Regions from separate parts of the Microcystis aeruginosa FD4 genome, predicted to be linked through region 1. Evidence: predicted binding sites of a transcription regulator. Region 1 holds the regulator's gene; each other region holds the start of a gene.
What was found. The regulator HrcA, encoded in region 1, represses chaperone genes, less so after heat shock. The targets are predictions, from matches to a motif close to TTAGCACTCNNANNNTNNGAGTGCTAA.
Positions count from the first base shown of each region.

Region 2: a site for HrcA is predicted at 1,762-1,788, ahead of groES (co-chaperone GroES). Genes of this name have one in related genera too.
Region 3: a site for HrcA is predicted at 6,736-6,762, ahead of prmA (50S ribosomal protein L11 methyltransferase). Genes of this name have one in related genera too.
Region 4: a site for HrcA is predicted at 4,361-4,387, ahead of groL (chaperonin GroEL). Genes of this name have one in related genera too.

Region 1 is NZ_CP046973.1:536,310-544,368, forward strand. Features, by position in the region: gene GQR42_RS02705 (RtcB family protein) at 1-866, shown strand, start outside; gene GQR42_RS02710 (4Fe-4S single cluster domain-containing protein) at 948-1,559, shown strand; gene GQR42_RS02720 (YebC/PmpR family DNA-binding transcriptional regulator) at 1,981-2,745, opposite strand; gene GQR42_RS02725 (transposase family protein) at 3,185-3,619, shown strand; gene folK (2-amino-4-hydroxy-6-hydroxymethyldihydropteridine diphosphokinase) at 3,849-4,307, opposite strand; gene GQR42_RS02735 (sirohydrochlorin chelatase) at 4,304-5,014, opposite strand; gene GQR42_RS02740 (rhodanese-like domain-containing protein) at 5,748-6,086, shown strand; gene hrcA (heat-inducible transcriptional repressor HrcA) at 6,244-7,320, shown strand; gene GQR42_RS02750 (hypothetical protein) at 7,307-7,600, opposite strand; gene menA (2-carboxy-1,4-naphthoquinone phytyltransferase) at 8,011-8,059, shown strand, end outside.
Region 2 is NZ_CP046973.1:945,803-953,861, forward strand. Features, by position in the region: gene GQR42_RS04885 (hypothetical protein) at 1-207, shown strand, start outside; gene GQR42_RS04890 (CP12 domain-containing protein) at 264-881, shown strand; gene groES (co-chaperone GroES) at 1,836-2,147, shown strand; gene groL (chaperonin GroEL) at 2,194-3,819, shown strand; gene GQR42_RS04905 (ISNCY family transposase) at 4,352-5,605, shown strand; gene GQR42_RS28335 (hypothetical protein) at 5,793-6,017, shown strand; gene GQR42_RS04915 (hypothetical protein) at 6,014-6,892, shown strand; gene GQR42_RS04920 (RNA-guided endonuclease InsQ/TnpB family protein) at 6,861-8,059, opposite strand, start outside.
Region 3 is NZ_CP046973.1:1,048,108-1,056,166, forward strand. Features, by position in the region: gene GQR42_RS05345 (pentapeptide repeat-containing protein) at 1-1,298, opposite strand, end outside; gene bioD (dethiobiotin synthase) at 1,677-2,339, opposite strand; gene ilvB (biosynthetic-type acetolactate synthase large subunit) at 2,682-4,535, shown strand; gene serA (phosphoglycerate dehydrogenase) at 4,792-6,369, shown strand; gene prmA (50S ribosomal protein L11 methyltransferase) at 6,813-7,709, shown strand; gene GQR42_RS05370 (molybdenum cofactor biosynthesis protein MoaE) at 7,875-8,059, shown strand, end outside.
Region 4 is NZ_CP046973.1:3,370,045-3,378,103, reverse strand. Features, by position in the region: gene GQR42_RS16950 (hypothetical protein) at 57-614, opposite strand; partial or broken gene GQR42_RS16945 (GTP-binding protein) at 914-2,279, opposite strand; gene groL (chaperonin GroEL) at 2,642-4,324, opposite strand; gene GQR42_RS28935 (apolipoprotein A1/A4/E family protein) at 4,590-6,506, shown strand; gene GQR42_RS30070 (helix-turn-helix transcriptional regulator) at 6,557-6,742, opposite strand; gene GQR42_RS16920 (NF041680 family putative transposase) at 6,863-8,059, opposite strand, start outside.

The sequences.
Region 1 (8,059 bases):
ATATTCCCGTCGGTTTTGCTGAAAATAAAGAAGTGGATCGGGAAGTGACTAAATGGCCAAAATGGGCGGAATTTAAACAGATTCATCGAGGCGTGCAGAACCTAGAGAAAAAAGCCCTTAAACAAATGGGTTCTCTGGGGGGTGGTAATCACTTTATCGAAATTTGTTTAGATACAGACAATGAAGTTTGGTTAATGCTGCATTCCGGTTCTAGAGGTATTGGTAATCAACTGGCCCAATGTCATATTAGTACTGCTAAAGAGTTAGCCAAACTAGCAGAATGTAAATTACCTGACCTGGATCTGGCCTACTTTGTTGCTGGTACAGAAGAATTTACTGCCTACTGGCACGACCTCCAATGGGCGCAGGAATATGCCCGTTATAATCGGGAAATTATGATGGCTAGATTTAAGCGCATTGTTGAAAAACATCTAGCGGGAGGCAAACCAACTAAACCCCTCTTAGTAGTTAATTGTCATCACAATTACGCCGAAAAAGAAATTCATTTTGGCGAGGAGGTTTATGTCACCAGAAAAGGAGCCGTCCGCGCCCGAGAAACCGATTATGGTATCATCCCCGGTTCCATGGGAGCGCAATCTTATATTGTTAAAGGCAAAGGGGAACATAATAGCTTCTGTTCCTGTTCCCACGGGGCCGGGCGCTTGATGTCGAGAAATCTGGCTAAAAAAACCTTTACTCTTGATGATTTAATCGCCCAAACCGAAGGGGTTGAATGCCGCAAAGATGAGGGCGTTATTGATGAGATTCCGGGGGCTTATAAACCGATCCAACAGGTAATGAATCAACAGGCTGATCTAGTGGAAATTGTCGCCACTCTCAAGCAGGTGCTGTGTGTCAAAGGTTAACAAATCATGGCAAGAGCGCTCGATTTTTGCCGTTTTTTCTCTACCATGAAAAAGATAGGAATCGATCGAGGATTATAAGCGATGAGTCTGACTATTGCTGCCGAATTAGCGCAAATTCCCGCCCATCATCTCAATATCATGGGCTATGTGGATGAATCCGCCGTTAACGGACCCGGCTGTCGGGCGGTGGTCTGGGTACAGGGTTGTTCTCGCGAGTGTCGGGGCTGTTTTAATCAAGCTTCCTGGCCTTTCGAGATCAATCAATTAATTACTGTTGAGTCTCTAGCTGCCAAAATTTTGGCTAATCCCCGCAACAGGGGCTTAACTTTCTCCGGGGGTGAACCTTTTTGGCAAGCAAAAGCCTTGACAGAATTAGCTAAATATGTTAAAGAAAAAGGCTTAAATGTGATGTCCTTCACGGGATTTACGATCGAACAATTGCGCTCAACCAAAGCACCGCCCCACTCTCAAGAATTATTGGCCCAGTTAGATATTTTGGTGGATGGGGCCTATGTGGAATCCCTAGCTATTCATTCCCCCGATTCTCCCGTTTCTTCCAGGAATCAACGGATTCACGTCCTCAATCCCGCTTTGGAAGATCAGATTAATTGGGCATCGGATCAAGTGGAAATTCATATTCTCAAAGACGGAACCCGAATTTTTACGGGATTTTGGGGACAGATTATTTCTTGAGCGGGCTGAGAATCAGTAATCAGTGATCAGTAAACAGTAATCAGTGATCAGTAAGGGACTGGCGTGGGAATAATATCCCAGCTTTGAAAATCGCTCTGTAGAAGAATCAGACCAGCCAGATGGCATATTATCAAAGCGCAAGTCCCTTATTGGAAGGGGCTCTCAAAGGCTCTCCCCCTACTTAGGGTGATCAGCAAACCCCCTCCGCGCGGAGGGCGCAAGCTTTGCGCCCCGACAGTAACGGATTTTGTCCACAATGTAGGGGCGAACTGCGTTCGCCCAAAAGGTACATTATCAAAGCGCAAGTCCCTAAATAGTAATCAGTGATCAGCAATAAAGATTGTCCAACTACTTACTCTCACTTCATACCGCTGACTGAAAACTCAAATCTGATCAGTGATCACTGCCTAGGGATTTAGGATCACAGAGCCACTAACATCAATTCCTCGACTAAATCAAAATTAGCCGTTACCGATTGCACATCATCGAGGGATTCTAGGGTGTCGATTAACTTGAATAAAAAACGGGCCTGTTCTCGATCGCTCACTTCTAGGGTATTAGTGGGAATCCAGCGTAATTCTGCTTCTTTGACCTTAAATCCCGCTTCTTGCAGAACCTTATTCAATCTCTCCAGGTTAGACACCTCAGTAAAAACTTCTGCCCCTTGACCTTCCTCCTCACTCTCAAAAAACTCGTAGGATTGGGCCTCTCCCTCTAGGGAAGCTTCTAAAAGCTTATCCTCATCAATAGTTCCCTCAAGGTGAATTACCCCCTTATGGTCAAACATCCAGCCCACACAGCCCGTTTCACCTAAATTACCGCCATTTTTGCTAAAAGCCGCCCGCAGATCCGCAGCCGTGCGATTGCGATTATCGGTCAGTGCTTCGATCAGGATCGCCACACCCCCGGGACCATAACCCTCGTAGCGAATTTCCTCAAAAGCCGAGTCATTTTCCCAAGTTCCCGCCCCTTTAGCGATCGCTCTTTCGATATTATCATTAGGAATACCGGCCGCCTTGGCTTTTTCGATCGCCGTGCGTAGCTGAAAATTGCCCGCCGGGTCGGGAACACCGTTACGGGTAGCCACGATAATCGCCCGGGATAACTGGGTGAAAGTTTGCCCTTTTTTTGCGTCAACCCGGGCTTTTTGTCGTTTAATATTTGCCCATTTACTATGACCAGCCATATCTATCTAAGATATCCAACATCAAAAATCTAACAGATTGATCGCTCTTGGTAAATCCGGGGATAATTGTCAACGACTGCAAGGTAATGAGGCGATTCTCAGGAATATTGAGGGGGAGAACTATCATCGCAGCATAAAAAACCCATCTAGATTTTGAGAGCGGTTAAATCAAATAATTTCCCCATATTAGCCGGCTAAGATTGCTTGTTTCTGCGTTTTCAAGCGAAACTTAAACCACCCACCGCTAGAACTCCTAACGGGAGACGGTCGACAGGAGGGGTGCATCTCAATATTTGTGACTTTCTCTCACTTAACTGGTGAGCAGCAGAAGTTATTCAAAGAGGGCGAAGGCAATTCGCCCCTACAATAGACCTCGACCTAATTTTATTAAATCACAATAATAGGATATAATAAAACAAATAGTGACTCAAAAAAAGCCATGAAAAACTACACTTGGGAATCCATTCAAAAATATCCAAAACAAACTAAAAGACGATTAGGAATTGACTACCAACAACTAGAACAACTTATTGTCTGGCCAAAAGCTGAAGATATTGTTGATGTAGTTATTGGTCAACCTGGTCCGACGAGCGACATAAAAATCTGTCGGCAAACTTTAAGCAAATTCGATTCTCAACAAACTTTTATTGGGGATAAAGCTTACCTGGGAGAAAATCAAAGCAGAACTCCTGAGAAAAAAAACAAGAATGGAGAATTAACCGAGAATCAAATTAAAGAAAATAAAGTTTTATCATCTCGGCGAATTTTTGTTGAGCATTTAATTCGATTTGTCAAAGTATTTAAAGTGGTTCAAGAAAGATTTAGATTAAAGAAAAGTCGATATAAATCGGTTTTACTTACCGTTGGCGGCTGAGTAAGGTTGAGATGCGCTAATTTTAGAAGTAATAGAATGGGAGCAATCAGGGGAAGTAATTGACGTTATAATTAGCCATAGTTTTCCGTCAAAATTGGATTTTGTCTCTTTAAACCCTGATTAATCGGTTTTGAGAGCTAATTTTGACTCTTGGTCTAATCGGCTTCTCTTCCTTGCTGTGACTGACTTATAAATTTTTGGAGATGTCTAATTGCCCATTCCTAATTTCTTACTTTTCCAATTCCGACCATAGCTGAAGGATAGTTTTTCCGGTTACGGGATCTCGCCAATCGGGGGCAATTTCTACCAGGGGAAGCAGCACGAAGGTCCGTTCTCGGCAGCGGGGATGGGGTATCTGTAATTCGGGCGTTTCTAAGATCAGGTCATCATAAAATATTAAGTCTAAATCGAGGGTACGCGGTCCCCATTTTTCCCGTCGGACTCTCCCGAATAACTGCTCGATTTCTAATAATTTATGCAGTAAATCTAAGGGCGATAAATCCACTTGCACAATGGCGCAACCGTTGAGATAATCGGGCTGAGTCGGCCCGACGGCCACGGTTTGATGCCATTGGGAATGAGCTTCTAGTTTAATTCCTTTGACTCGCTCTAATTCCCCTAAAGCTTGCCCTAAAATTGTCGCTGAATCCCCTAAATTACCGCCCAAAGCGATCGCCGCCCGCTTCATCCACATCCTTCCTCAACAATAATCTCGGCTAATTCCCCTGTCGCCCCCAAAGATTTACCTAAAGATATATTGACATTTGGATGCTTTTGTGATAGTTCAAAAACTTGGGCTTCGATCGCCGCCGTAATTCCACCGGCAAAGAGGAAATAGGGCAGTATAGCGATTTTTTGGCTACCTTGAGCGATTAAACTCTCGATTTGTTGGGATAAACTCGGTTCTATCGACCAATAAGCTGTAATTGCCCCAAAAAACGCCGCTAGATTTTCCACCTCCCGATTACCCCTGGGGCGACGACTACCGTGGGCCAGTAAAATGCGGTCTTGCGGGCTTAAATCAGCAAATTGTCGGGATAACAGCGATTTTATGCCCTGATAACTGCCTAAATGGGGCTTTAACTCTAGCTCAATCGGCGATCGCACTTTGACCACGGCCGCGGGAATATCTTCTTTAACGTGAACCCCCGACAGGAGAAACAGGGGGATAATCTGCAACCGGTTACATCCTTGGCTTTGTGCTTGTTGGGCAAAAGCTTCTATTTGTTGATGGAGAGGTGTTATCGCTAATTCTAGGGCGGCAGTCCCTACTAATACCCGATTATCTGCTTCTAGAACCGCTATAGAGGGGCTAAACTCCGATTTACTCGCCAATCTTTCGGCGGGTTGACTGATTTTTTCCTGAACTAAGGCTGCCAATCGCGTCACCGCCATGGCTGGACGCGGATCGCGACTACCGTGGAAAACCAATAAGTAGGCTGAGGAGGTCTTCAAAGAAATCTTGCCAAAATAGTTTAGCTTTTAGCCTAATACATTTTGTCTACCTTTAGGCATAAATGCCCCTGATAAGTAGTCGTGCAAAATTAATTTCCTAGTCGAGACTCCGAGACTCCGAGACAGCTATCAGTTATCAGTGGGCAAGTTATCAGTTATCAGATTTGAGTTTTAAGTGTGCAGTATTAAATAGAAGTTTCCTACTGTCTTTTCACTGATTACTGATTACTGTTTACTGATCACAGCAAAAAGCTGACGGCTTAGATGTGTAATTAATTTTGCTTAGGTACTTATCACAGCCATTCTCCAAGCATGGGCATGGCGCGACCAGTGAGCGGAGACGTGGGGGTTAACACCTGCCCTTTCCGCCGCCGCCTTAATGATGCGATGTCAGGGACTTGCGCTTTGATAATGTACCATTTAGGGCTGGTCTGATCTTCTACAGAGCGATTGTCTGGCTGGGATAAGCTAAGACGCATTTAAACCGCTTATTCTTATAATTAGCCGAATCCCCCCCAATCCCTTTGCTGTTGCAAGAGTGCAAGAGTGCCTCGTCTCAACAAGCAATTTAAATACGCGGGCAGCTTATTATTCCTACGCAAGTCCCTAACCGCTCAGGGTCGCTCGATTTGCTAATCTAAAGGAAAGATAACCCATTCTTAAGACCAAATCTATGTGCATTCCCGAAATTAGCGTCCATGAACTCGCTCTCCGTTTAGCCGATCATGATCCTAATTTACAACTTATTGATGTGCGCGAACCGGAGGAAGTTGCGATCGCATCTGTAGCCAGTTTTACCATTTTACCCTTGAGTCAATACCGAGAATGGTCGCCCACTATTGCCACCCAATTCAACCCCCAAGCGGAAACCCTCGTTATCTGTCACCATGGCATGAGATCCCTGCAGATGTGCCAATGGCTACAAAGTCAGGGTTTTACTAATGTTAAAAATATTAACGGCGGCATCGATGCTTATTCCCTCCTCGTCGATCCTAATATTCCCCGTTACTAATTTTGATCGCCCCAATCGGGAAAAAAGAGGGGCAAACTATCCCCTTTCTCCCCATTGATTACTGACTACTGATAACTGATAACTGATAACTGATAACTGATTAAGCGTTATACTGTCTAAAAAATTGTTATAAATCTTTTCTTAAGATTATTCCCCTATGTCCGCTAGAACTCATCTCAGCGATCGCTATCAACAGATATTAAAGGCGACAATTCAACATTATATCGCCACGGCCGAACCGGTTGGCTCGAAAACTCTGGTGGAGGAGTATAATTTTACTGTTAGTTCCGCCACTATTCGCAATGCTCTCGGTAAACTGGAAAAAGAGGGTTTACTCTATCAACCCCACACTTCCTCCGGACGCATTCCCTCCGATTGGGGTTATCGTCTCTACGTCGATGAGTTAATGACTCCCGATGACCGTATCGGCGAAAAAATCGGCTATTATCTGCATCGAAACGCTAAATCTCCCGCTTGGAGTCTCGAAAGTCTTCTGCAACAGGCCAGCCAATTTTTAGCCGGTTTAAGCGGTTATATCGCTATCGTTACCCTCCCCCACACCCTCACCAATACCCTGCGTCATCTGCAATTAGTCCCCGTCTCAGCCCGGCAGATCATGTTAATTATTGTTACAGATAGTTTACAAACACGCTCGGTTATGATAGAGATTCCTGAGTCCATGGAAACGGACAAGGAGGATGGATTAGCAGAAGAATTACAAATCCTCTCTAATTTTCTCGGGGAAAAATTAAAAGGTTATTGCTTGGCAGATTTAATTAACCTCGATTGGCAGCAAATCGAGCGAGAATTTGCCCGTTATACCCATTTTCTCCAACAATTAAGCCAAGAAATCAGCGCTAGTCTCCAATCCACTGCCACCCCGGAGATTATCGTCCATGGTGTCGCTGAAGTCATTCGACAGCCAGAATTCGCCCAATGGCAACAAGTACAAATGTTACTGCATCTATTGGAAGCAGAACAGGATCGCCTTTTACCCCTGATTTTACAAAGACCAGAACTGGAAAAATCAGCTAAAAAAGTCAAAATAACCATTGGTTCCGAAAATCCTCTGGAATCCATGCGCCCTTGCACTCTTATCTCCGCTTTTTATAAACAAGGAGACACTCCCGTCGGTAGTGTCGGCATTATCGGACCGACGCGAATGTTATACGAAAATACTATTCCTCTGGTGGAATCCACCGCTAATTATCTCAGCGAGGCTATAAGTAAGTAGATATCGCCCGCAAAGGTTCGGGAATGGGACAATCGACAGTAAACTCTAAAATTGTCTCACCATCGCCCAAATAACCAGAATTGGCAAAACAGAGCAACATCCGCACCAGCGCCACCCACACCTCCGCATCGAACTCCCAATCCTGTCCCCGACGCGCCCCACAGGCGATCGATTTTAGCGCCCAAAAATAACTATTTCTCACCAATGAACCGCCTTTTTTATAAACCGGTACATCTTCATGGTGAATACAAAGAATATCATCTTTAGCGATCGCTCTCATCGGTGGCTGGGAAAGTTGCGGGAATTTTCAGCTGACTGTCTAGAGAATAACATCCTCTGTTCAATTTTGGGCGCATCCCCTGCACCCCTACCATTTTTAAGTAGTCGTGCAAAATTAATTTCCTAGTCGAGACTCCGAGACTCCGAGACTCCGAGACTCCGAGACTCCGATACAGCTATTAGGGATCGGATTTGAGTTTTCAGTTCACTGTTTACTGATCACAGCAGCAGTCTGACGGAGTAGTGGCTTAGATGTGTAATTAATTGTGCTTAGATACTTAATAACTTCTGTTGATCAACACAAATATCAAATGCCGCCTTTCTAGTTGAGGCACAAAAAGCTATAATTCTACCTTAAACCCTCGTTTTTTATCCCTAGAGCGCTCGAGTTTTCCTGATTATCATTTAACTATGACCACCGATACTGTCACCACTCCCTCGGCCAAAAAACTCTGGTTAG
Region 2 (8,059 bases), 410 kb from region 1:
GAATGCCCAGTGTGTGATTATTTCATCGCCATGTGTTGGCAAAACGGTGCTGTGCTGGAGGCCTATGCTCCAGGCATTCAGGGGAACACAGCTGCGGCCATGCCGTCCCACCCTAAACCAGCGATCGCCCATTGGTCTCTGTCATCTCTGTTGACAGTGGCACTCAGCCCACAAGAGTCTAGGAAATTGCTATCGGGACAACCCTAGTCAACTTTTGCATTTATACCGGTCCTTTTATTTGACAAAACCATCCAAATCATCCTATGCTGCAAGCCCAAGAAATTATGACCCGAAACGTTGTCACCATTCGTGGTTCGGCAACGGTTGCCGATGCCGTGAAATTGATGAAAGAAAAACAACTGCGGGGGTTGATTGTCGAACCGCGCCATGAACAGGACCCTTATGGAATTGTTACCGAAACCGACATCGTTTACAAAGTGGCGGCCTTTGGCCACGATCCTAAAACTATGCGGGTTTACGAAATTATGGTCAAGCCCTGTGTGGTCGTTAATCCCGAACTGGGGGTGGAATATGTGGCTCGGTTATTTGCTCAAACCCGTATTCGCCGCGCCCCGGTGATTCAGGGTAAAACTTTGCTGGGCATTATTTCTGTGAGTGATATTCTCTTCAAGAGCGATTTTGTCGAAAAGCCAAAGCGGTTGTTCATTGAAGATGAAATTGAAGCAGCCCGGGAAGACGCACGGGCAATTTGTGCGGCCAAGGGTGACACCTCTTCAGATTGCGCTGCAGCTTGGGATGTGGTGGAGGAACTCCAGGCGGAAGCCTCCCATCAACGGGCCAAAAAACAGGGGAATAACTCACTCCAAGCTTACTGCGAAGCCAATCCTGATGCCTTAGAGTGCCGCATTTATGACGATTAAATCCTCGCAGGTTTTGGGAGAATCGATCGATCGCCTTTAGGGTGACTTCTGCCCTTAATGCGCTTAGGTTAATACCATTTTTCTTTATTCGTAGCAGGCATAACCGGGTGCATCTCCTGCTGGTGATTTTCTCTCACCTATAGGTGAGCAGCAGAAGTTGTTCAAAGAGGGCGAAGGCAATTCGCCCCTACAATCATATCATTGCGCCAATGGTAGGGGCGCACCGCGTGCGCCCAAAATGTCATCTAGATATTTCGACAAAATTGAGATGTACCAGGCATAACCATCTCTGTCATTACTTTTGAAAAATGGTATAACTTCAAAGCCGCCTGTCAGTTACTGAAAAATCAAGGGCAATGTTTTCTTCATTGCTGTGTATGCTGCCTAGTCATGGTTTCGATCTCCGCCGTGAATAGCTTTTGCTTGTCAAGGTAAGGATTTGGTTTGATCGCCCTGACATTTGGCAGCTTCCAAGCGTATCGGTGGGGTTGCCAATCCCCCACTATACGCTCCAATTTTAGAATCGAAAAGATTAAAAGAAAATGACTTAAATAATATTCGATTATTTGTCGAGCCTTTCGGTTACTTGAATCGCTTAAAAGCTTGGCTCTGTGTTTTCTTTACTCCTCGATTAATTAACTATTTTTCTTTTCTATATACTCAACTTAATCGATTTATAAATTCTCTGTTGGCATCCGTTTTTCCCTGTCATTTCTGTTTTCCCGTTCCCTAGAGTGACGGAAAAGGGATATTCTGACTGCTGCCTTCCCAAAACGAAAACTTTGTACCGCACCATTAAGATAACTGCTATAGCTTCACACCATAGTTCGGAAACCCGTACCGATCGAGCAGTTGTCAGGGGGCCTTCTATTTCGGTAAATTAGCACTCGGAAGGTAAGAGTGCTAATCTGAAAAAAGCACTTACCAAAATACAAGACAAACGGAGGATATTCCATGGCTGCAGTCAGCATCAACGTAACTACTGTTAAACCCCTAGGCGATCGAGTTTTCGTTAAAGTTAGCCCCAGCGAAGAAAAAACCGCCGGTGGCATTTTCCTTCCCGATGCCGCTAAAGAAAAACCCCAAATCGGAGAAGTCGTGGCCGTCGGCGCTGGCAAACGCAACGATGACGGTAGCCGTACCCCTGTGGAAGTGGGTGTGGGTGACAAAGTTCTCTACTCCAAATATGCCGGAACCGATATCAAACTTGGTGGCGAAGAATACGTTCTCCTCTCCGAAAAAGACATTCTTGCCGCCGTTTCCTAATCATCTACCCTTGAAAACCCCTATTTTGCACGAATAACGAGACATTATGGCTAAATCTATTATCTACAACGAAGATGCTCGTCGCGCCTTAGAAAAAGGCATGGATCTCCTGGCCGAAGCGGTAGCCGTCACCCTTGGCCCCAAAGGTCGTAACGTCGTCCTCGAAAAGAAATTCGGCGCACCCCAAATCGTCAATGATGGCATCACCATCGCTAAAGAAATCGAACTGGAAGACCATATCGAGAACACCGGTGTGGCTTTAATTCGCCAAGCCGCCTCAAAAACCAACGATGTAGCGGGGGATGGTACAACTACCGCCACCGTTCTCGCCCACGCTATCGTTAAAGAAGGTTTACGCAACGTCGCCGCCGGTGCTAACCCCATTTCTCTGAAAAAAGGTATCGATAAAGCTGCCGATTTCCTCGTCAGTCAAATCGCCAAACACTCGAAACCCGTAGAAGATTCCAAAGCGATCGCACAAGTGGGCGCTATCTCTGCTGGTAACGATGATGAAGTCGGTCAAATGATCGCCTCGGCCATGGATAAAGTCGGTAAAGAAGGCGTAATTTCCCTAGAAGAAGGGAAATCGATGACCACCGAACTAGAAATCACCGAAGGGATGCGTTTTGACAAAGGTTATATCTCTCCCTACTTTGTCACCGACACCGAACGCATGGAATGCGTCTTTGAAGATCCCGCTATTCTGATTACCGACAAAAAAATCGGTTTAGTACAGGATTTGGTTCCCATTCTCGAACAAGTGGCCCGTCAAGGTAAACCCCTAGTAATTATCGCTGAAGACATCGAAAAAGAAGCTTTGGCAACCCTAGTGGTTAACCGTCTGCGCGGTGTTCTTAACGTTACTGCGGTGAAAGCTCCTGGATTTGGCGATCGCAGAAAAGCGATGTTAGAAGATATCGCCGTTTTAACCGGTGGTCAAGTCATCAGCGAAGATGCGGGTTTAAAACTGGAAACCACCAAAATTGACAGCTTAGGTACGGCCCGTCGTATCACCATGAACAAAGATACTACCACCATCGTCGCCGAAGGCAACGACGTGGCAGTGAAAACCCGTTGTGAGCAAATTCGCCGTCAAATCGAGGAAACCGATTCTTCCTACGATAAAGAAAAACTGCAAGAACGTCTGGCTAAATTAGCCGGGGGTGTGGCAGTGATTAAAGTCGGTGCCGCTACCGAAACGGAAATGAAAGACCGCAAATTGCGCTTAGAAGACGCGATTAACGCCACTAAAGCAGCCGTAGAAGAAGGTATCGTCCCCGGGGGTGGTACTACTTTAGCTCACCTGGCTCCCCAATTGGAAACTTGGGCAAAAGAAACCCTACACCATGAAGAATTAACCGGCGCTTTAATCGTTTCTCGCGCCATTGCTGCTCCCTTAAAACGGATTGCTGAAAATGCAGGCCAAAACGGTGCAGTGATTGCCGAACGGGTGAAGGAAAAGCCCTTTAATGTCGGTTATAATGCCGCTACCGGTGAGTTCTCCGATATGTTTGAGGCGGGTATCGTTGACCCCGCGAAAGTGACTCGTTCTGCCCTACAAAATGCCGCTTCTATCGCCGGTATGGTTTTAACTACCGAGTGTATTGTGGTGGATAAACCCGAAAAAGAAAAAGCCGCTGCTCCCGCCGGCGGTGGTGACTTCGACTATTAGTAATTAGTCTATTTTTTCTCGACTCGATCGCAATTAAGCGATCGAGTTTTTTTTGATGGAAAAAACGTCACTTCGGGTTAAGGAAAGTACAATTTTATCCCCGGTGCTTTTTCCTTGCGGTAAAATGTTGATAGCTTGATCGGGTATCCCGATTTACAGCCCACCATGGGGAACAAATCTGGATTGTTAACTTATACCACGATGCTACAGCAATTTTTAAAAGCAAATATTAATAAACAGCAATTCTCATTTTGAAATAAATAGAGCATTAACCCCGATTTTGGCAGGGAAAATATAGTACAAAGTAACTATTTTTCAGGAGAGGCGATCACTAAAAAAACAATTGGTTGGACAAATTAAGTATAAATACTCAAGCAATCAAAGAGGTTGGCTGAGAACGAACGGGGTTAATTCAGGAAGATAGTTCTGTTTTTAGAATAGGGAATTCAAGGGAAATAAAAATTTATAATTATTGTCAGCTAAGGTAAAATGGGTGAGTTAGAAATCCACCAGCACGTCAAATTATTCCAAGATGGCTCAAAAAGCGGCAACCCTAGAAATTTCGGAATTAAGGCAATTTTTACGTCAAGAATTACATGATTTACCCGATGAGAGGAAACCTGGAAATAATAGAAAATATCAGGTAGAAGATGCCGTGATGGCTGCATTTTCAGTCTTTTTTACTCAGTCGCCGTCTTTTTTAGACCATCAACGTTTAATGAAAAGCAATAAGGGAAAAGATAAGGCTGAAAGTTTATTTTCAATTGAAAAAATTCCTGGGGATAATCAAATAAGAAATCTGTTAGAGCCAGTGCCAGCCTCTAATGTCTCTAGGACTTTTCAAAAAGTCTATCAATGGTTAAAGGAAAAGGGAGTTTTGAAAAAGTTTCTCTACTTAGATGGAGAAATTTTAGTGGCGTTAGATGGCACAGAATATTTCTCATCCAAGAAAATTCATTGCCCTCATTGTAACTGTCGTAATCATCGAAATGGAACTACAACTTATTTTCACGGCTGTGTCACACCTAGGGTGGTTTCTCCTAAGCAAAAACAAGTAATTAATTTAGAGCCAGAATTCATTAAAAAACAAGATGGGCATCAAAAACAAGACTGTGAAAATGCGGCCGTTAAAAGATGGTTAAATAAGAATCATAAAAATAAGTATGGTTATCCTGTAACTCTTTTAGGAGACGACTTATATTCTCACGAACCTGTTTGTGAATTAGCGGTAAAACAAGGTTATAGTTTTATTTTTGTTTGTTTAGAAACGTCGCATAAAACTTTATATGAATGGCTAGAATTTTTAGAAAAAAGTGGCGAAGTTACGACCGTTGAAAAGAAACAATGGGATGGACGAAAAAATCTAATTTATCGTTATCGTTATGCTTCTAGAGTTCCCTTAAGAGAGGGGGACTCAAGTCTCGAAGTTAATTGGTGTGAAGTGACTGTTATTAATGAGAAAACCCAGAAAACTATCTACCAAAATAATTGGATAACTAATCATAAAATCACGGAAAATAATGTCGAAGAAATTGTCAAAGCTGGGCGCAGCAGATGGAAAGTTGAAAATGAAGGCAAGAACGTTCTTAAAAATCACGGTTATAATTTAGAGCATAACTTTGGTCATGGTCAGAATCATTTGTGCGAGTTCTTATTGTCTTTGAATTTACTAGCTTTTTTATTTCATACCGTTTTGGATTTAGTTAATTACACCTATCAAAAGATTCGTGAGCTATTAGTAACTCGGACTTCTTTCTTTAAAGATATGATATTCGTACCCTATTAAAATTTATTTGGTTTAAGAATTGGTCGGAATTTTTCTCATTTATTCTCACCGAATATGTCCCATTTAAAAAAGTAAATTCTAGTTGAAAATGTCACATCTCTTGAAGGAGAAAAAGAAAGTTGTTTATAAAAAAACTAAAAATTTTGTTAGAATTTCATCTGAATTTATGAGTTGAAATCTATTTTTCATGGACAGAGTTCTTAAAACCTGTCTATCTCCAGCGTTGGATGATAATTATCTGTCAAAAAATAATGCTTCTACACAAGTTCTCTATTTAAATAAGAGAATTTTATCTGATTTTTTTCAAAATGAGAATTGCTGGACTGATCCCGATAAAGTGGAGGAGATAGACATTATTTATCAAGCTTCTCGACGGGCGATCGAACGACAAACCAGCGAGGTATATATATGACAAGTGCCGATGATCTTTTTAAGCAATCCTCTGACAATATCCAACGGTTAGGATGGAAGGAAATCCCCTTTACCGAAAGCCCGATCGATTTAAACAGCGATACCCTCGATCGTGTTTTTACCTGGCGACAAAATGAATTGACGCGGGTGTTTAATCTGTTCCAAAGTCGCGAGCGTCGTCGGATTCTGGTTTCTGGTCGTTTAGGAATCGGCAAAAGTGCTTTTTTACTGGAAGTATTGTCGGTTATACGCCGCAATCGTCCGCAAATGTTGACTACCTATATATCTCTACCCGCAGGTTTAGATATCGCCACTACAGCACTGATCGCCCTCGCTAGAGCGATGCCAAATGACGATTGGGCGCAACGTCAGCTTTATCAGATGGGAATTCCCACCGAAAAACTATTGAAGGAGCGTAGTGCTGAAATTAGCGGTAGTTTAGGAATCGGTGGTAAAATCGGCGAGAAAGATTTACCGCTCACCAAATTTCAATATCCGACTGTGAGCTTCGATACATTGTTAGAGCGGGCGCAAGAAGAATATCCGCAGGGGATTCTGATCGCGATCGATGATCTAGATAAACAAAATCCTGCTGTGGTACGGCAAATGATGCACGACGCGCAGGGAATGTTAAAAGGTCGGGCTTGGTTTATGCTGACGGCCCACCCCATCGGGATGACGGGAGATTTATTAACCAGTGAACGCGGTTTATTTGACTTGCATTTGCCACTAGAAGAACTAGATGCCGATACCACATACCAGATGTTAATTAACTATCTCAAAAGTGCCAGAATTAACAACGATTGTACGGATCCGAAAGATGACAGGTTTGACACTCTGCGCGCTAAAGCGACGCAGATTCTAGCACAGAATTAGACCAAAATCTAATTCTGATGGGCATTGTCAAGATGCCTCTAGTAACTCTGCTCAAATCTAATTTAAGCATTGTCTTTACTTTTCTTAGAATATTTGCGCCGCCGTTACAATCGGCATTGACTAACCAATTATCAGCAGTACGATATAAACCGCGCTTAATTCGTTTTCCTGAAGACTGCCACCCGTCGGGTTTTTCACCATATTTAGGTAGCTCATCATTGTCCAAAAAAGAAGCTTTTGAGGTATAACTTTCTTCCGTCTCAACAAACTTAATGCCGTATTGTTCGCAAAGTTGAACAATTCTGTCCTTAAGTTTAGCTGTGGGAATTTGTACAAAATTTTGATTATTTTTCGCCCCCATATTTGACTCGTTTTTCTGACCTTGATTCCAGCCAAAAACAATAGTACCAATACCATGGATAAGACAATGATTGATTACTATTCTGGCTGCTTTATTAACGGCATCTCTCATTTGTTGATTACGTTTTTCGGTGACATGAGCTAAAGTTCTTGACCAAAATCCTTTAGGTTTTCCTTCTTTCAATGTCGCTATTTGTTTGTTGTACCATTGGTTAACCGATTTAAGATGTTTTCCATCAATAATAAAGCTGGTTTCAATATTAGAAACACAAGTTAACCAATTATTTAATCCGTGATCTATCCCTAGTACCTTGGTTGAGTCAAGATGCGTCGGTAGGCTTTGCCCCTCTTTGAGTTCACAATGTATTTGTTGATAAACAAATTCTGCATAAAGACAAGTATTTCTAGGAACTATTCTGACTTCTTTAATTAATTCCCATTTTAAATTAACAGGAAAAGGCAGAAAAAATTCTGTTAATCCAAACCACGCTCTAACTTGCTCTCCTAGAGGGAACCTTATTTTGCCCTCGATTAACTTTAACCATTTTTTAGGATAAGTAACCGTAAACAATCCTCCGCTTTTACGATACTTCGGGACATTAGGCTTTTGATTTAACTCTCCTTTAATAGACTTTTTTAAAAGTTTCTTAAAAGATTTAAAGGATTCACCAACGTTTAAGCAAGTTTGCTGCATTGACGAAGCATATCCAGCCTTAAAGTGAGGATTAAACTTCATTTCTTTTGTCAGAGCAAATCCAGTAACAATCTTACCCGTCTTCAACCAAATTTGACGAGCATAATAAACAG
Region 3 (8,059 bases), 510 kb from region 1:
AGAGCATCATCGGGTTTAATCGTCAGAATTGCCGTAAAATCGGCAATAGCACCTTGATAATCTTGTTTTTGGTATTTTTCTAGCCCTTGTTGCCATAAAGCACTTGTATCCTCTGGAGTGATTGCGGTGGCAGTATTGGGTGGGGGAACCTCTAGGGACAAATCAGCCAGATCGTGAGAGGCAATACGACAAACATCACCACTGGTAAGGGTAGTCACGGGAATTTTTTCCTTACAGGGAGCAGTAGATTTGGAACCATCCGATAAAGTGACATTACAGAGATTAGACCGGTCTAATTCCGTTTTGTCTAGTTGCGCTCCCGTCAGATCCGCATTAGTCAGATTAATATTGGTTAGACGAGTCGAAGTTAGGTTTGCGTGATCGAGAATGCCATTCACCAAGTAAGCTTGATCGAGATTAGCTTGACTGAGATCCGCTTCCCTAAAATTAGCGTTTCTTAAATCAGAACCTTCGAGCAGGGTTTCGATCAGTAGTGCTTGTCTGAAATCGGCCGCCGTTAATTGTACTCCTTTTAATAGCGCCTGACTGAGATCCGCCTTCACAAAAGTCGCTCCAGTTAGATTGGTCATTTGGGAGTTATGGTAAACAAAGGTTCCACCATAACCAGCGATCGCCGTCCCCAGAGAAACCACGTTACCTAAAGCTTGCCACCAGGGAGTTTGAGCTTTATCGGGGGAAAAATCCGCACCCTTAAGATTGGCTCGATCAAAATGAACACAAGGAGCCCACACCGCTCGTAATTTCGCCTTTTCTAAGTTAGCTCCTTGTAGATTCCCATAACCCAGAAAAACTGGTTTGCCGTCGTGCATGGTCAGATCTGCCCCTTGCAAATTGGCCGATTCTAGCAACGCTCCTCGTAATTGTACCCCGCGCATTTGCGCCTCAACTAGATTGGCATTTTTTAAGTTGATAAAATCCAAGTTAGCGTTGACTAAGTTCGCTTTGGCTAAATTCGCCCCTTCTAAGTTAGCCTTTTCTAAATTAGCGTGGATTAACTTCGCTCCTTCTAGGTTTGCTCCTGCTAAGTTAGCATTAGTGAGATTGGCATCCTGCAAATTGGCATTTTCTAGATTGGCATTTTCTAGATTGATATTACTTAGATTAGCTTTGCGAAGATCGCAGTTCGGGCATTCTTTTGTTGCTAATAATTGTTTCATTTGTTCAGCGTTTTCTGCTTTAGCCATGAGATTATTACCAGAAACGCCTACTAAACCAATGCTGATGACAAAGAGTCGCCAAAAAACCGATGATAACCTCGGATAAGTATTGCTGTCCATACCTTTACCCCCTGCAACTTTTTAAGTTTTTATCGCTGATCATCAGGTTTTAAGGATTAGGGAAAATACAACGAATTCTATTTTGTCTTGCTATTCTTGGGTGGTTGCCCTTGGCCTTAATGTCCTAACCGAAAATTTTATTGATGTATAATGTGCGGCTAACTAATTCCCCAATCCATACCTCTAGTTCCCATTGTCCCGAAATTATGCTCACATTTTTTGAGTTTTGAAACAATTTTTCAAGAATTTTCATAAGACTTTGTATTTTTGCCTGAGAATTTAAACTTTTCCCAATAACTATATATTTTTATCAGAAATAATATATATTTAACAAATATTTCTTGACAAAAATTACAAAATCTGCTAGGTTTTCCTGCTCTAAATAATTTCTGGCCAACTAGCTACCACCGAGGCCAATTTATCCAAATCCCGACGATCTTCGATAAAGGGAAAAACACCTAAAACTGGACAATTAGTCAAGGATTGAATTAAATCGATCGGTGTTAACTGCTCTATCTCCGTCTCAGTGCGCGGTTCAAGACAATTAAGGATAATTCCGCCCAAATTCACCTTTTTCTGCTCTGCTAGGGCAATATTAGCCACCGTTTGGGAAATCGCTCCCAATTTCACCGGCACCACTAAAAGGGTTTTTAACCGCCATTGAGCCGCTAAATCCGCCACAGTTAGCTCGTGGGTGACAGGACAACCTAAACCCCCTAAACCCTCAATTAAAACCAAATCTTGGCTTTTTTGTAGGTTTAGCAGAGCTTGCCACACCGTCCCTAAAGGAATATCTCGACCTTCCAAATCAGCAGCCACAGGAGGCGCTAAGGGTGCTTGATATTGCAGCGGTGTGATCATTTCTAATTGACCCTGAAATAAACCCTCATACCATTCTCGATCGCCTTGACCCGTTTGCATTAATTTCATCAACCCCAGGGCCTTCGACGGATAGTATTTTTGCCAATAAGCCACTAAAGCAGTGGTGACAACGGTTTTACCCGCGTCGGTATCCGTAGCCGTAATCAAAAGACTATTCATAAACTCCCAGGCTAAGTCAAGATCAGGTAAAATCACCAATATTTATCATCTTATCTCCCTTCTCCCCACTTCCCCACTTCCCCATCCCCCCACTACCCCACTACCCCACCACCCCACCACCCCACTTCCCCATCACCCCACTTCCCCATCACCCCACTTCCCCATCACCCCACTTCTCAGATATTGCATGGATAAGATGCAAAAAGAAAAAAAACTGCGGCCAAAAAGGTGAGATGGAATACACTAAAAGTATAAGGTTATCAATTTTGCTATTTTTCAAGTTGCATCCTAGGCAACAGAATTGCAATTATCCCTCTAGTTAGAAATTGGACGGTTTGCCCTGTGGTTTCATCACTTCCCAAGCCCAATGACTCTTTAACAACGGTTCCCCAGCGTTGTTCTGGGGCTTATGCCTTGATGGACAGTCTCAAACGTCATGGTGTTAAGCACATCTTCGGTTATCCCGGTGGTGCGATCCTGCCCATCTATGACGAACTCTACCGCTTTGAAGAACGGGGAGAATTACAACATATTTTAGTGCGCCACGAACAAGCGGCCGCCCATGCCGCCGATGCCTACGCTAGGGCCACCGGCAAAGTGGGAGTCTGTTTCGGCACTTCCGGCCCCGGGGCGACCAATTTGGTGACAGGCATCGCTAACGCACACATGGACTCCATCCCGATGGTGATTATCACCGGTCAGGTCAGCCGGGCAGCCATCGGTTCCGATGCTTTCCAAGAAACCGATATTTATGGTATTACTCTCCCGATTGTTAAACATTCCTATGTGGCTAGGAATGCCCGCGAAGTAGCGAGAATCGTCGCTGAGGCTTTCCATATCGCCAGTACAGGACGACCGGGACCGGTTTTAGTCGATATTCCCAAAGATGTCGGTTTAGAACTATGTGATTATATCCCCGTCGAACCGGGAGATGTGAAACTAACTGGCTATCGTCCCACGGTTAAGGGCAATCGCCGTCAAATCGAGGCCGCTTTACACCTCTTGGAAACCGCCGAAAAACCTTTACTGTACGTTGGCGGAGGTGCGATCGCAGCGAATGCCCACGCCCAAATTGCCGAGTTGGCCGAGCGTTTTCAGTTACCCGTTACCACCACGTTAATGGGGATCGGTGCTTTTGATGAACATCATCCCCTCTCGGTGGGAATGTTAGGAATGCACGGCACTGCCTACGCTAATTTTGCCGTGACCGAGTGTGATTTATTAATTGCCGTCGGCGCTCGTTTTGATGACCGAGTAACGGGGAAATTGGACGAATTCGCCTCGAAAGCTAAGGTAATCCATGTGGATATAGACCCCGCCGAAGTGGGCAAAAATCGCGCCCCTGACGTGCCGATTGTCGGGGACGTGCGGGTGGTTTTAGAACAAATACTCCAAAAAGCCAGAGAATTTGATTATCCCACTAATTCCGATCGCACCCAAGCTTGGTTAGCCAAGATTGATCGCTGGCGACAAGATTATCCCCTGCAAGTACCTCGACCGGAAGGCAGACTTTCCCCCCAAGAAGTGATCGTTGAAGTGGGTCGTCAAGCACCCCACGCCTACTATACCACCGATGTGGGCCAGCATCAGATGTGGGCGGCCCAATTCCTCAAAAATGGACCCCGACGTTGGATTTCTAGCGCGGGATTGGGGACGATGGGTTTCGGTTTACCGGCTGCGATGGGGGTGAAGGTGGCGATTCCCGATGAGGAGGTCATTTGTATTAGTGGTGATTCCAGTTTCCAAATGAATCTACAGGAATTAGGCACCCTAACGCAATTTAATATTCATGCCAAGACGATTATTATTAATAATGGTTGGCAGGGTATGGTACGTCAATGGCAAGAAGCTTTCTATGGGGAACGTTATTCTAATTCCAATATGGAAGTGGGAATGCCGGATGTGGAACTGTTAGCCCAAGCTTACGGCATGAAAGGGATTACTATTCGCCATCGAGAGGAATTAGCCGCAAAAATTGCCGAAATGTTGGCCCACGATGGTCCAGTTTTGGTCAATGCGATCGTGACTAAAGAGGAAAATTGTTATCCCATGGTCGCCCCCGGTCAAAGTAATGCCCGTATGATTGGTTTACCGAAAATTGTCACCGGGGGTTGTGAAATGCTCGATTGTCCCAGTTGCGGTGCAGTTAACAATTGGAATAATAAATTCTGTCCTGAATGTGGGGCGAAATTGTAGCCAAAAATTGTTAATTAATTATCTAGCCTCCGTTAAGTATAACGGAGGTTTTTCGCTTGCGGCTGTGATTAAATTGACAAGCTCTCAGTTACAAAGACAAGAGGCTGAAATCAACACCATTGACGACAACCTAAAATCTTTTTGCTAATTTTGCCCTAGACTGCACCCTTTGCTTCTAAAATGGGCTATTGCTGCTAGATCCCAATATTGGTCAAGCATTTGCCCGTAGACTGAAATAAAGTACGTTATAAAGATTATGGCCAAAGTTCTGGTATCCGATTCGATCGATCCGGTAGGAGTAGAAATTCTGTCACAGGTTGCCCAAGTGGACGTGAAAACAGGACTATCTGCCGAGGAAATCATTCAAATTATCCCCGAATACGACGCACTGATGCTCCGTTCCAGTACCCGCGTCACCAAAGAAATTGTCGAAGCGGGCAGCAAACTGCAAATTATCGGCCGCGCAGGGGTAGGAGTCGATAATATCGATGTTCCTGCGGCCACTCGTCAGGGTATTATTGTCGTTAACTCTCCCGAAGGTAACACGATCGCCGCTGCCGAACACGCCTTGGCCATGATGTTATCCCTCTCCCGTCATATTCCCGATGCCAATCAGTCGGTAAAAGCGAATAAATGGGAAAGAAATCGCTTTATCGGCACAGAAGTTTATAAAAAGAACCTAGGAGTCGTCGGTTTAGGGAAAATTGGCTCCCACGTCGCCAAAGTGGCTAGATCCCTAGGCATGAAAATTCTCGCCTACGATCCCTTTATTTCCAAAGAACGCGCCGATCAACTCGGTTGCACCCTGGTGGATCTGGAACTACTCTTTGCTGAGTCCGATTTTATCACCCTCCACGTCCCGAAAACTCCCGAAACCCAGCATCTCATCGGTCGGGAAACCATCGCTAAGATGAAACCCACGGTCCGCATCATTAACTGTTCCAGAGGCGGCATTATCGATGAATTGGCTTTAATTGAAGCCCTCGAATCCGGTAGAATTGCTGGGGCAGCCTTGGATGTATTTGAACAGGAACCCTTAGGCGAATCTAGATTAAGAGAATTATCTAACGTCATTCTCACTCCCCACCTAGGTGCATCGACTACGGAAGCACAGGTGGGTGTAGCTGTTGATGTGGCCGAACAAATTCGCGATGTCCTCCTCGGTTTGCCAGCGCGTTCGGCCGTTAATATCCCCGGACTAACTCCCGATGTTATGGAAAAACTGCGCCCTTACCTGCAATTAGCGGAAACTATGGGGAATCTCGTTAGCCAGTTGGCAGGAGGTCGCTGTGACTCGTTAAATGTCCGTTTACAGGGAGAATTGGCCACTAAAGACAGTCAACCTCTGGTGGTGGCGGCAATTAAGGGTTTACTTTCCCAAGCTCTCCGGGAACGGGTAAACTATGTTAACGCGGCGATCGAAGCTAAGGAACGCGGTATCCGGGTAATCGAAACCCGTGATGCTTCGACCCGCGACTATTCGGGATCGATTCATTTGGAAGCCAATGGTTCCATGGGGACCCATTCCGTCACCGGAGCGCTGTTAAGTACGGGAGAAATCCGCATTACTGACCTCGATGAGTTCCCAATTAACGTGCCACCGAGTAATCATATGTTATTCACCCTTCACCAAGATATGCCCGGTATTATCGGCAAAATTGGCGCACTTTTAGGCAGTTTTAATGTCAATATCGCCAGTATGCAGGTAGGACGCAAAATTATTCGCGGTGATGCAGTTATGGCCCTGAGTCTCGATGATCCTCTACCGGAAGGTCTTCTCTCGGAAATTACTAAAGTCCCCGGTATCCGTGATGCTTATACAGTAAAACTCTAGGTTAAATCAGTTATCAGTAAACAGTAATCAGTAATCAGTGAAAAGAAAGCTCGGCTCTCCTCGACTTTGTGTGATAATCGGTGCTTATCATTCGTAGGAGTCTTGCCAGACAAGGCTTTAAAGACTATATTTCCCGAAAATTATCGGCTGCATCTCCTATTTATGACTTTCCCTCACCTATGGTGAGCAGCAGCAGTTATTCAAAGAGGGCGAATGCAATTCGCCCCTACAATAATATGATTGCGCCAATGGTAGGGGCGCACCGCGTGCGCCCAAAATGTCCTCTAGATATTTCGACAAAATTGAGATGCACCCAAATTATCCCTATTCTTCTTCCTTTCACACAAAAACCAGAAGAGCCAAAGCTCCGCACTTGCCACTTAATACTGTTGACTGAAAACTCAAATTTGATAACTGATCCCTGATCACGGATAACTGAATATATGTCTAATAGTTGGTGGGAAATTACGGTTTTGTGCGAACCTAGTCTCGAAGAAACGGTTTTCTGGAGACTGGAAAATTTTGGCTGTTCGGGAACGGCCACTGCTAAAAAACAATCCTCTTTAGAGGTTAAGGCCTATATACCAGAAATTAAAGCGCAATTGCCCGATTTAGAGGCACTAAGCCTCTGGTTAAAGCAGGATGCTTTGATTTTAGGTTTTTCTGAACCTGTCAGCCATTGGCAGTTAATCGACGAGGAAGACTGGGCCAGCAGTTGGAAACAACATTGGCAAATTAGCGAAATCGGCGATCGCTTTTTGATCTGTCCCGCTTGGTTAAATCCCCCGGAAAATAACCAGAGATTGGTGATTAAAATTGACCCCGGTTCCGCTTTCGGCACAGGAACGCACCCCACCACCCAATTATGTCTAGAATCCCTAGAAATGCGTTTAAGTAGCCATCCAGAGAATCAAATTATCGCCGATATTGGTTGTGGTTCCGGCATACTGGCGATCGGGGCGATTTTATTGGGGGCCAAAAAAGTTTATGCTGTTGATACAGATCCGCTGGCAGTGAATGCGACGCGCAGTAATCGCCATCTCAACGAGATTAACCCCGAAAATTTGGCTATTAATCAGGGTAGTGTCGAGGAGTTATTAGAATTAATTCCCGATGGTGTTGATGGCATCGTTTGTAATATTTTAGCCGAGACAATTATCGCTTTAATGCCCGCAATCACCCGTCTGGCAAAACCCACCACTTGGGGAATTTTAAGCGGCCTCCTCGTTACCCAAGCACAAGCAGTTACAGATATTTTAGAACCCCAAGGCTGGACAGTGGCTGCCCTGTGGAAACGTCAAGAATGGTGTTGTCTTCAAATTCGCCGCACTGTAGATTAATATAGCTGTCAGCCTTGAATCAGTTATCAGTGATCAGTTATCAGATTTGAGTTTTCAGTGAGCGGTATCAAGTGAGGAGTATTAAATGGCATTAACAGTGCTGTCTTTTCACTTCACTGATTACCATTTACTGATTACTGATTACTGTTTACTGAAAAAGCATCCATGACTCAAGATAGTTTTCGCATCAGTTTTGCTCCCTTATCTTTGCAGGAAGTATATCAATTAGCCGATGATGGGGCTAATGGTGCTATTGTACTAATGAGTGGGACTGTACGGGAGCAAACCGACGGTAAACCGGTTATTTATCTTGATTATCAGGCCTACGAACCGATGGCGATCGAAGTTTT
Region 4 (8,059 bases), 2.6 Mb from region 1:
CAGTTAAAAACTCACATCTGATAACTGTTAACTTACCCACTGCTAACTGATAACTATTAATAGGCACTTCTTGGTCGAGAATTGACGGTAGATTGGGGTTGAGAAGCGGGGGCCGGTTTCAGGTTAGGAGCAGATTTACGCTGTAAAAAGATAGTTTGGAAGGGTTGGGGATGAGTTAATCCGGTTTCGGGTTTTTCTGCTTGTTGAGCTAGTTGATGTTTAAGGGTTTCATTGGTGGCCAAAAGATGGCGCTCGTGACGTTGCAGTGTTTCCAGTTTAGCAAATTCTTTGTCCCAAACCTTGGGAATATATACCGTCCAAGCATATATTCCCAGAGTCGAACCCAACAGACAAAAAGTAATCACGGCCACTATTCTTTCTAGGAGGCAAAGGGAACGTAATTGACGCGAGGCCACTTGTTTTTGTGTCGGGGCCACGGGAACTCTCGCCACCGATTTAGTCGCTGGTTTGACGGTGGGAGTCGGGGGGGATTGAGTAACTGGTTTAGTAGTGGGGTTGGGGGAAGTTATCCGCGACTGGGGACGACGTTGAGTCGCTTGGCTTTTCTGGCCAGGAACGGGAACGGGAATATAGGACTTATGGGCAGCAGACATGATTTTCTCTCAATATTTCTAGCTAGTTGTCGTTGTCAAAAATTAAGTTTCTCAAATTAGGAGTCGGTCATCAGGAGTCAGTGGTTCGTGTTAGGCGATGGATGGGGTTATAAGGGATGAAACCCTTATAGAAAAAGACATTGCTGCGATTTTTGTCAATTGTTTTTGCGCTAGAACGAACTAATCAATTAAGTCTCTTGCCAGATAAGAATTTAGTCGATCGAACCATGCCAAGTAACGAAGAACCATATTTAATTGATAACTGTTGCCTTTTTTCCTTTTTACTTTTTCCTTGAAAATCACTGTTCTAGTTCTAGACGTAAACGATATAAGATAGTTTGCGGATGAACTTGAGCAAGAATTTGATTAATCACTGTACTCGGTCCGGATGCCCCCCAACTACAACCGCGTTCTAGATAGATTTTGGCGGCTTTCCCGATGATATAGGTTCCATAAGCGGCAATTGCTCCCTGTAGGAGAGCGGTACTACCGTAGAGGGTTAAAGAGGTGGGATTTTCAAAAATACTCGCTGCTGCCGCTGCCGTTTTGCCCAGACCGATAATCACACTGCCGAGGATTTCCCCCACCAGCAACCCCGCACTACTAAAAAGTAGAGTCCGCCAGAGTTGACCGGCTTGGTGACTGGTAATCGGCAAGCCGTACAAACGAGCTAAAGCCCGAACTAGAGTCAAATCGACGATTGAAGCCCCCAGTAGGTCTAAAATAGCGATCGGATTAGCCGCAATCGCTAAAGCCTTATATTTCGCGTATTGCCAGATAATTTCCTCTGCTTGACTGTCCAGGAGTTCCAGGGTTTTTTCTAGCGATATTTTCCTCCGCTTCTTGCCCTTGCACTAAAGCATTTAAGGCCAGCAGCGATCGCCCTTCCCGATTTAAAATCGTTAAGAGTTTATCTTGCAGCTCCTCAATTTGGGGGGGAGGGGTTTCCCACTCACTCACCACGCGCCCATCGGGGTATTCCACCCGGACGGGAATCGGTTGCGGTTCGGCGGCTACCATAACTATCTCATCGGTAGTTAACAAATCTTCTAACGTTTTTTCAGCCCGATTGGTTCCTAATCTCTGTAACTGCTGAAAAATCTGGCGGCGATCGGCTTCCGGATAGAGGTCAATCTTATTAAACACCAAAATGAGCGGTTTTTTTGCCCGGCGCAATTCTGCCAAGGCCTCGTATTCGGTCCGGGTAATATCCCCCGCTACGATAAATAAAATCAAATCGGCACTTTTAGAGACTTCCCGGGCCATATTCGCCCGTGCTTCCCCTTCAATCTCATCCAATCCGGGGGTATCGATTAATTCTATCTGAATTTTACCCGTGGCTGCTGTCCAACGCACCGATCGCGGCCAGCGTGTCACCCCGTGCAGGGGTCCGGTTGCCAGGACTTTTTGACCGACTAAAGCGTTTACCACCGAGGATTTACCGCGACTGACTAACCCGAAGGCCGCCACCCGAATCACCGTTTCATCCAGTTTATCTAAGGCCGATTTGAGGGACTGCAAATCCTGTTTAACGGCGGCCTGAAGTTGGGGATTGGGGGGATAATTCCAATGGCGGCGAAAACTGGCATACCATGTTAAAGCCTGTTGTAAACTAGCTTTAGCCTGATTGTAATGAGTTTCCTCGAGGGAAGGGGTCTTGGTCACGGTTGATTTTTTAACTGTTTATTGATGCTGCTGCCTTTATTGTAGAGTTTCGGGGCGGTAACTTAGATGCAGTTATCTGGGGTTAGGGGAGATGGGGAGACTTTTCAGTGATCAGTGAACAGTGATCACTGAAAAGAAACCAGCGAAGCTCAAGGGGAGACAAAGAGGTTCAAAGGTAGGCAGGATAAAGACTCTAGCCAAATGGCACTCAAAGAAATAGGGGGGTTATGGCAACTACTCAAATTATTCTTGCTCTGTGGTTGAGGAAAAAAAACCTGTCCCTAATGCCGATGTTAACCAGAAAAGGGACAGATTGGCTCAATTGCATGAGATTATTTTCAAGGGCCAGAGGGCATCAGGAATTACATCATACCCATGCCGCCCATGCCGCCCATGCCGCCCATGCCGCCCATGCCGCCCATGCCGCCCATGCCGCCCATATCGGGGGCTGCGGCTTCTTTAACGGGTTTTTCGACCACGAGGGCTTCCGTAGTTAAGACCATACCGGCGATGGAAGCGGCGTTTTGAACGGCTGACCGTACTACTTTAGCCGGATCGATAATTCCGGCGGCGATTAAGTCTTCGTACTTGCCGGTGAGGACATTGTAACCGATGCTAAAAGCGGTATCGCGCACACCTTCCACGATCACATCCCCTTCCACACCGGCGTTGTTGGCTAACTGACGCAGGGGGGCTTCTAGGGCTTTGGCGACGATATCGGCGGCGACTTTTTCCTCATCGTTAGTCAAAGAAGCTTTGAAAGCCTTCACCTTAGAAGCCAGGTGAATCAATGTTGTGCCACCGCCCGGGACGATACCTTCTGCCACGGCGGCTTTGGTGGCATTGAGGGCATCTTCGATGCGGAGTTTGCGATCCTTGAGTTCGGTTTCTGTGGCTGCTCCGACTTTAATGACGGCCACACCGCCGGCTAATTTAGCGATGCGTTCCTGTAATTTTTCCTTATCGAATTCGGAATCGGTTTCTTCTAGCTGTTTTTTCAGTTGGGCGAGACGTTTCTGCACATCGGCCTTATTGCGGCTGTCTCCGGAGGCGACAATAATTGTATTGTCTTTTTCTAGGGTAATTTTTGCCGCTTGCCCTAGCAGATCGAGGCTAACGGTGTCAAGACTTAAGCCCACTTCTTCGGAAATCAGACGACCGCCGGTGAGAATGGCGATATCTTGTAAAACCGCCTTGCGACGTTCCCCAAAACTGGGGGCTTTGATGGCGACGACATTTAAGACTCCCCGGGCCTTGTTGACCACGAGAGTGGCTAAGGCTTCGCCGTCCACATCTTCGGCGATAATTAATAGGGGACGACCTTGACGGGCAACGGCTTCGAGGACGGGGACTAATTCAGCGATCGCACTGATTTTTTTATCGGTAATCAGGATCAGGGGGTTGTCGTACTCGACGATCTGTCTTTCTTGATCGGTGATGAAATAGGGAGAGATATAGCCGCGATCGATCTGCATCCCTTCCACTACTTCTAATTCGGTGGTTAGGGATTTCGATTCTTCCACGGTGATTACGCCATCGGTGGTGACTTTTTCCATGGCGGTGGCGATCATTTGTCCCACTTCTTCGTCGTTGCCGGAAGAAACGGTGGCCACTTGAGCGATCGCATCTCCAGCGATCGGTTTAGCGACGGCGGCGATTTCTTCCACCAGATAGGCGATAGTTTTGTCTAGTCCGCGTCTTAAGGCGACGGGATTGGCCCCGGCGGTAACGTTTTTCAGACCTTCTTTAATTAAAGCTTGGGCGATGATGGTGGCGGTAGTGGTGCCATCTCCCGCTAAATCTTTGGTTTTTGAGGCTACTTCCTGAATTAACCTCGCTCCGGTGTTTTCGAGGGGATCGGACAATTCGATTTCTTTGGCGACGGTGATGCCGTCATTAACGATCTGGGGGGCGCCGTATTTCTTTTCTAACAAGACATTGCGTCCTTTCGGACCGAGGGTGATTTTTACTGCGTCGGCCAAGGCGTTGACACCTTTTTCTAGGGCGCGACGGGATTCATCTTTGAAGGCAATGATTTTGGACATAGTATCGCTGTTGTGATAGGACTCCTTATAGTTAATTTAGCACTCTTAGGGCTTGAGTGCTAACCCCGGTGTGCGGTTATTGAGGAGATAACGATGTTGAGGAGATAACGGTGTTATGTCCCTACGGCAGACTGAATTGAGTTAAAAAAATAAAAATTTATCAAGATTTATTAATAATTGCGGAAAATCAATGATAACTATTGTAGCATCGGGAAGCTAACAGAATTTTAGCCCATTTTCGCCTTTTTTTTAGGAGAAGACAACCATGATTAATCTGAATCCTGCTATCGAACAAAAAATTAATCAATTTATTCTGGAAACCCAAAATAAATTTAGTCAGGATAAATCAGCTACCCTTGCTAGTTACCAAACAGAAGCGACAAATATCACTCAAGAGACTCAGAATTTAAGAGATGAACTTATTCAAAAACTAGGTGAATTAACTTTTTCAGACCCTTTACCTAGCAGAGAAGAATTAGAAAAACAAATAATAGCTCATACCGATCAGCTTGTGGAGACAATCCACCTTTTATCTACTGGCAAAATTTCAGAAACTCCTCTTGATACTTTAAGCCAAGAAACTGATAGTTTAGTTACAACAATTACTATTGTATTCGATGCTAATGCTAACGTTCCAAACTTGCCAAAACTCAAGGAAAAGCTAACTGCTTGGCAAACAAAAGTTAAAGATACTTTGGTTGAATTTTCTGCCACTGTGGAATTACAACAGAAAAATGAGTCTTTGATTGCTGAACTGAAGGATAACTTAGACAAATATAGTTCAATTCCTGAAGTAGATGAACCCTTTGAAAAGTTAGTCAAGGAATTTAAAGATAATTTTGCACAACTACAAGAAGCAAGTGTTTTATTTAAAAATTTAGACGATTTAATCAATGAAATTCAAGCTAGAGATGAGGTGATCAAACTAAATAAAAGAATTGATACTTTGCTGGAAAGAACCAAAGAACAAGTAGCGGGATTCCCTCCAGAATTAGACCGGGAAGTACAGGGGGAATTAGCTAAATTAATTACAATACTAGGGATAGCGCAGGTAGAACTCATGAACATTTCCAAACCTTGTGATATCATGCAAGTAAAGGCGGTGGTAGATGCTGGAGAAATTGCGATTAAATCTTTAACAGGTCAACCTAATATTAGGTTGGCACAAAAATTACGCTATGCTGCGAAAACGGGATTAAGAAAAATTCAGAACGGTTCTGGGTTTATTTCAGCAAACTTCAGAGATAATCTTTTCCATTCTTTCAGAATACCTACAAAAGTTTTAATTGGATTAGCGTTGGCTTTCCCTGTAAATTGGGTTATTATGAAATTCTCTCCAGTGAACGAGTTACTTTCCTTACCTCCAGTCATAAAAAAATCTAGTAGCCAAAATACTCAGGGAGAAGGTAGCCAAAATACTCAGGGAGAAGGTAGCCAAAATACTCAGGGAAAAAATAGCTCAAATCCCAAGGACGGAGTAATAACAATACCTCCAGTCATAAAATCTAGTAGCCAAAATACTCAGGGAGAAGGTAGCCAAAATACTCAGGACGGAGTAATAACAATTATACGTTTGATGTGGATAACAGGCACTTTAGGGGGAGGAGTTAGTCTTCTAGCTCGTTTGCAAGACTTTGATGATCCCAAAAATCAAAAATATGACGATGACTTCTTGCCATTTGCAATTGGTTTAACCAAACCCATTTTAGGGGGAAGTTTCGCTTTCTTTATTCTGCTAATTCTTAACTCTAACATTTTTCCCATAGAAATTCGGCCTAGCACTAAAGGTACGGGTGATGACACCTATTTATATGGACTTTTGGCAATGGCTTTTGTGGCTGGATTTAGCGAACGTCTTGTTCCCGATTTAATTAGTCAAGTAGAGAAAAAAGTGACTGTAGAGGCTAGTTCCACTGGACAGGGACTACCTCCAACGATTTTGATCGCTCCGCCTATCAAAAGTTTAGCATTAAATGGAAGCCAAGAATTTACCATTAACCCCGTTGGTAACTACACCATCACAATCTCACCGCCAGAAAGCGGTAAAATTGATAAAAACACCACTGATGCCAAATTTACCTACACTGCACCTGCACAAGGAAAGGCTGGGGATACAATTACTATTACTGCCACTTCTGATTCCGGACAAACTGCCAAGGCTACTGTCACTTTAACTGTATAAAACTTTACCAAGTAACGACGTGGGAATCATTAGGGGTTAGGGGTTAGGTGTTAGTCGTCTTGAGGGGAAGGGAAGTCGTCAAGGGTACAGTCAAGCAATTTACAAAGTTTCTTAAATTGATTGATGGTCAGGGTAGGGATAGTGACTTCCCTCTCCCAATTGCTGATCGTCTGTTTTGAGACTCCTAATGTTTTCGCTATGTCGTCTTGAGACAGTGATCGAGACCGTCTCTTAATTACTGGAGTTTAGACTAAAAAATCAGACTGTAAAGTCTAGTCTGATAATTAGAACGCATAAAAAAAAGACTTAGCTTGTCAGAAAAGCTAAAAATAAGGCTAATTTATTCATTAGGGGCTTTAATCTGCCTCTTTTTTGTCTTTTTTCTGTCGAGTTACTGTCTTTTTGACCACTGGATAACGAGGTTTTTTCTTCCTTTTCTTACCCTTTTCCCAACCTGGGGACTTTCCGCGGGGTTTTGGTGGTTTGGCGGGTGTGCCTATCACGGCTAAAAGTCCCGCAAAGCCTTGTGCCACTCGTCCGGGGGTTAACTTCTCCAGGGGTTGAGGCTTCTGCCACGGCAGCGGGTTGTCCTCTATCATTTCACGAGCTAACCATAATTGCCAAGTTAAAATTGGCATCAAATTACTCCATCTCTGCCCGCTTTCTGTATTTCCCAATTTCGCTTTTGTCCAATGTAATCTTTGTTTAACAAATCGATTCCAATGTTCAATAGCAAAGCGTTTTAAATAAAGCGACCATAAGGACATTAAAGAAGGTTGTTCGGTTCCAATCCACGCTAACCACATTGGTTTGGCTTCTTTTTGGGAAAGTCCTTTCCCTTGGCGTTGAATCAAAATGATTTCCATCGGATGCTCCGCCGATTCATAGAAATGAAATTGGCTCCATTTTTGAATTTTAACGACTCCCCAAGTTGAATCATTGATTTCAATTGATTCAATAGGAATTGCCCAAGTTATGGGATCAGACAATTTCATTTTATGTCCATGTTTCTTCGGTCTTCCTTTTCCTTGATAGGCAGGAGCCTTAGCAAAAACACAACGGTTAGGACGTAAACGCATTAACTTATCCGCATTTATCTCGGATGTTAGTTTTACGAAATTAGCGCACCCATACTCACTGTCCCACAAAGTTATGGGTCTTTCTTCGAGATGTCGGCATACTTGTTTAAGTTGTAAAACGGCTCTAGTTATTGGCGTTTCATGAGAAGTAATTCTCTCATGTCGTAAGGGCAATGCCCAACTGCCTTTTTCTTTTGGTATCCAGGCTAACGTACTGTAACCATGACCTAACGTAATTGGTTTTCCTGAAATAACTTTGGCCCCGTGTTCATAAGTTCTGTCTTTTAACGTTGGAGCTTCAGTTCTGGGCCAAGGTGTATGATCTCCTGCCAAGATTATCCGTTGTGATGGTTCGGATCTGGGGATTTCGCTAATATAGAGTTTCATCAATTTGTTGGTTTTAGGCCGACAATCATCGAGAGCTTCATACAGGCTTGACCACTTTCGTCGAAATACTGGTGAAAGCGATAATTC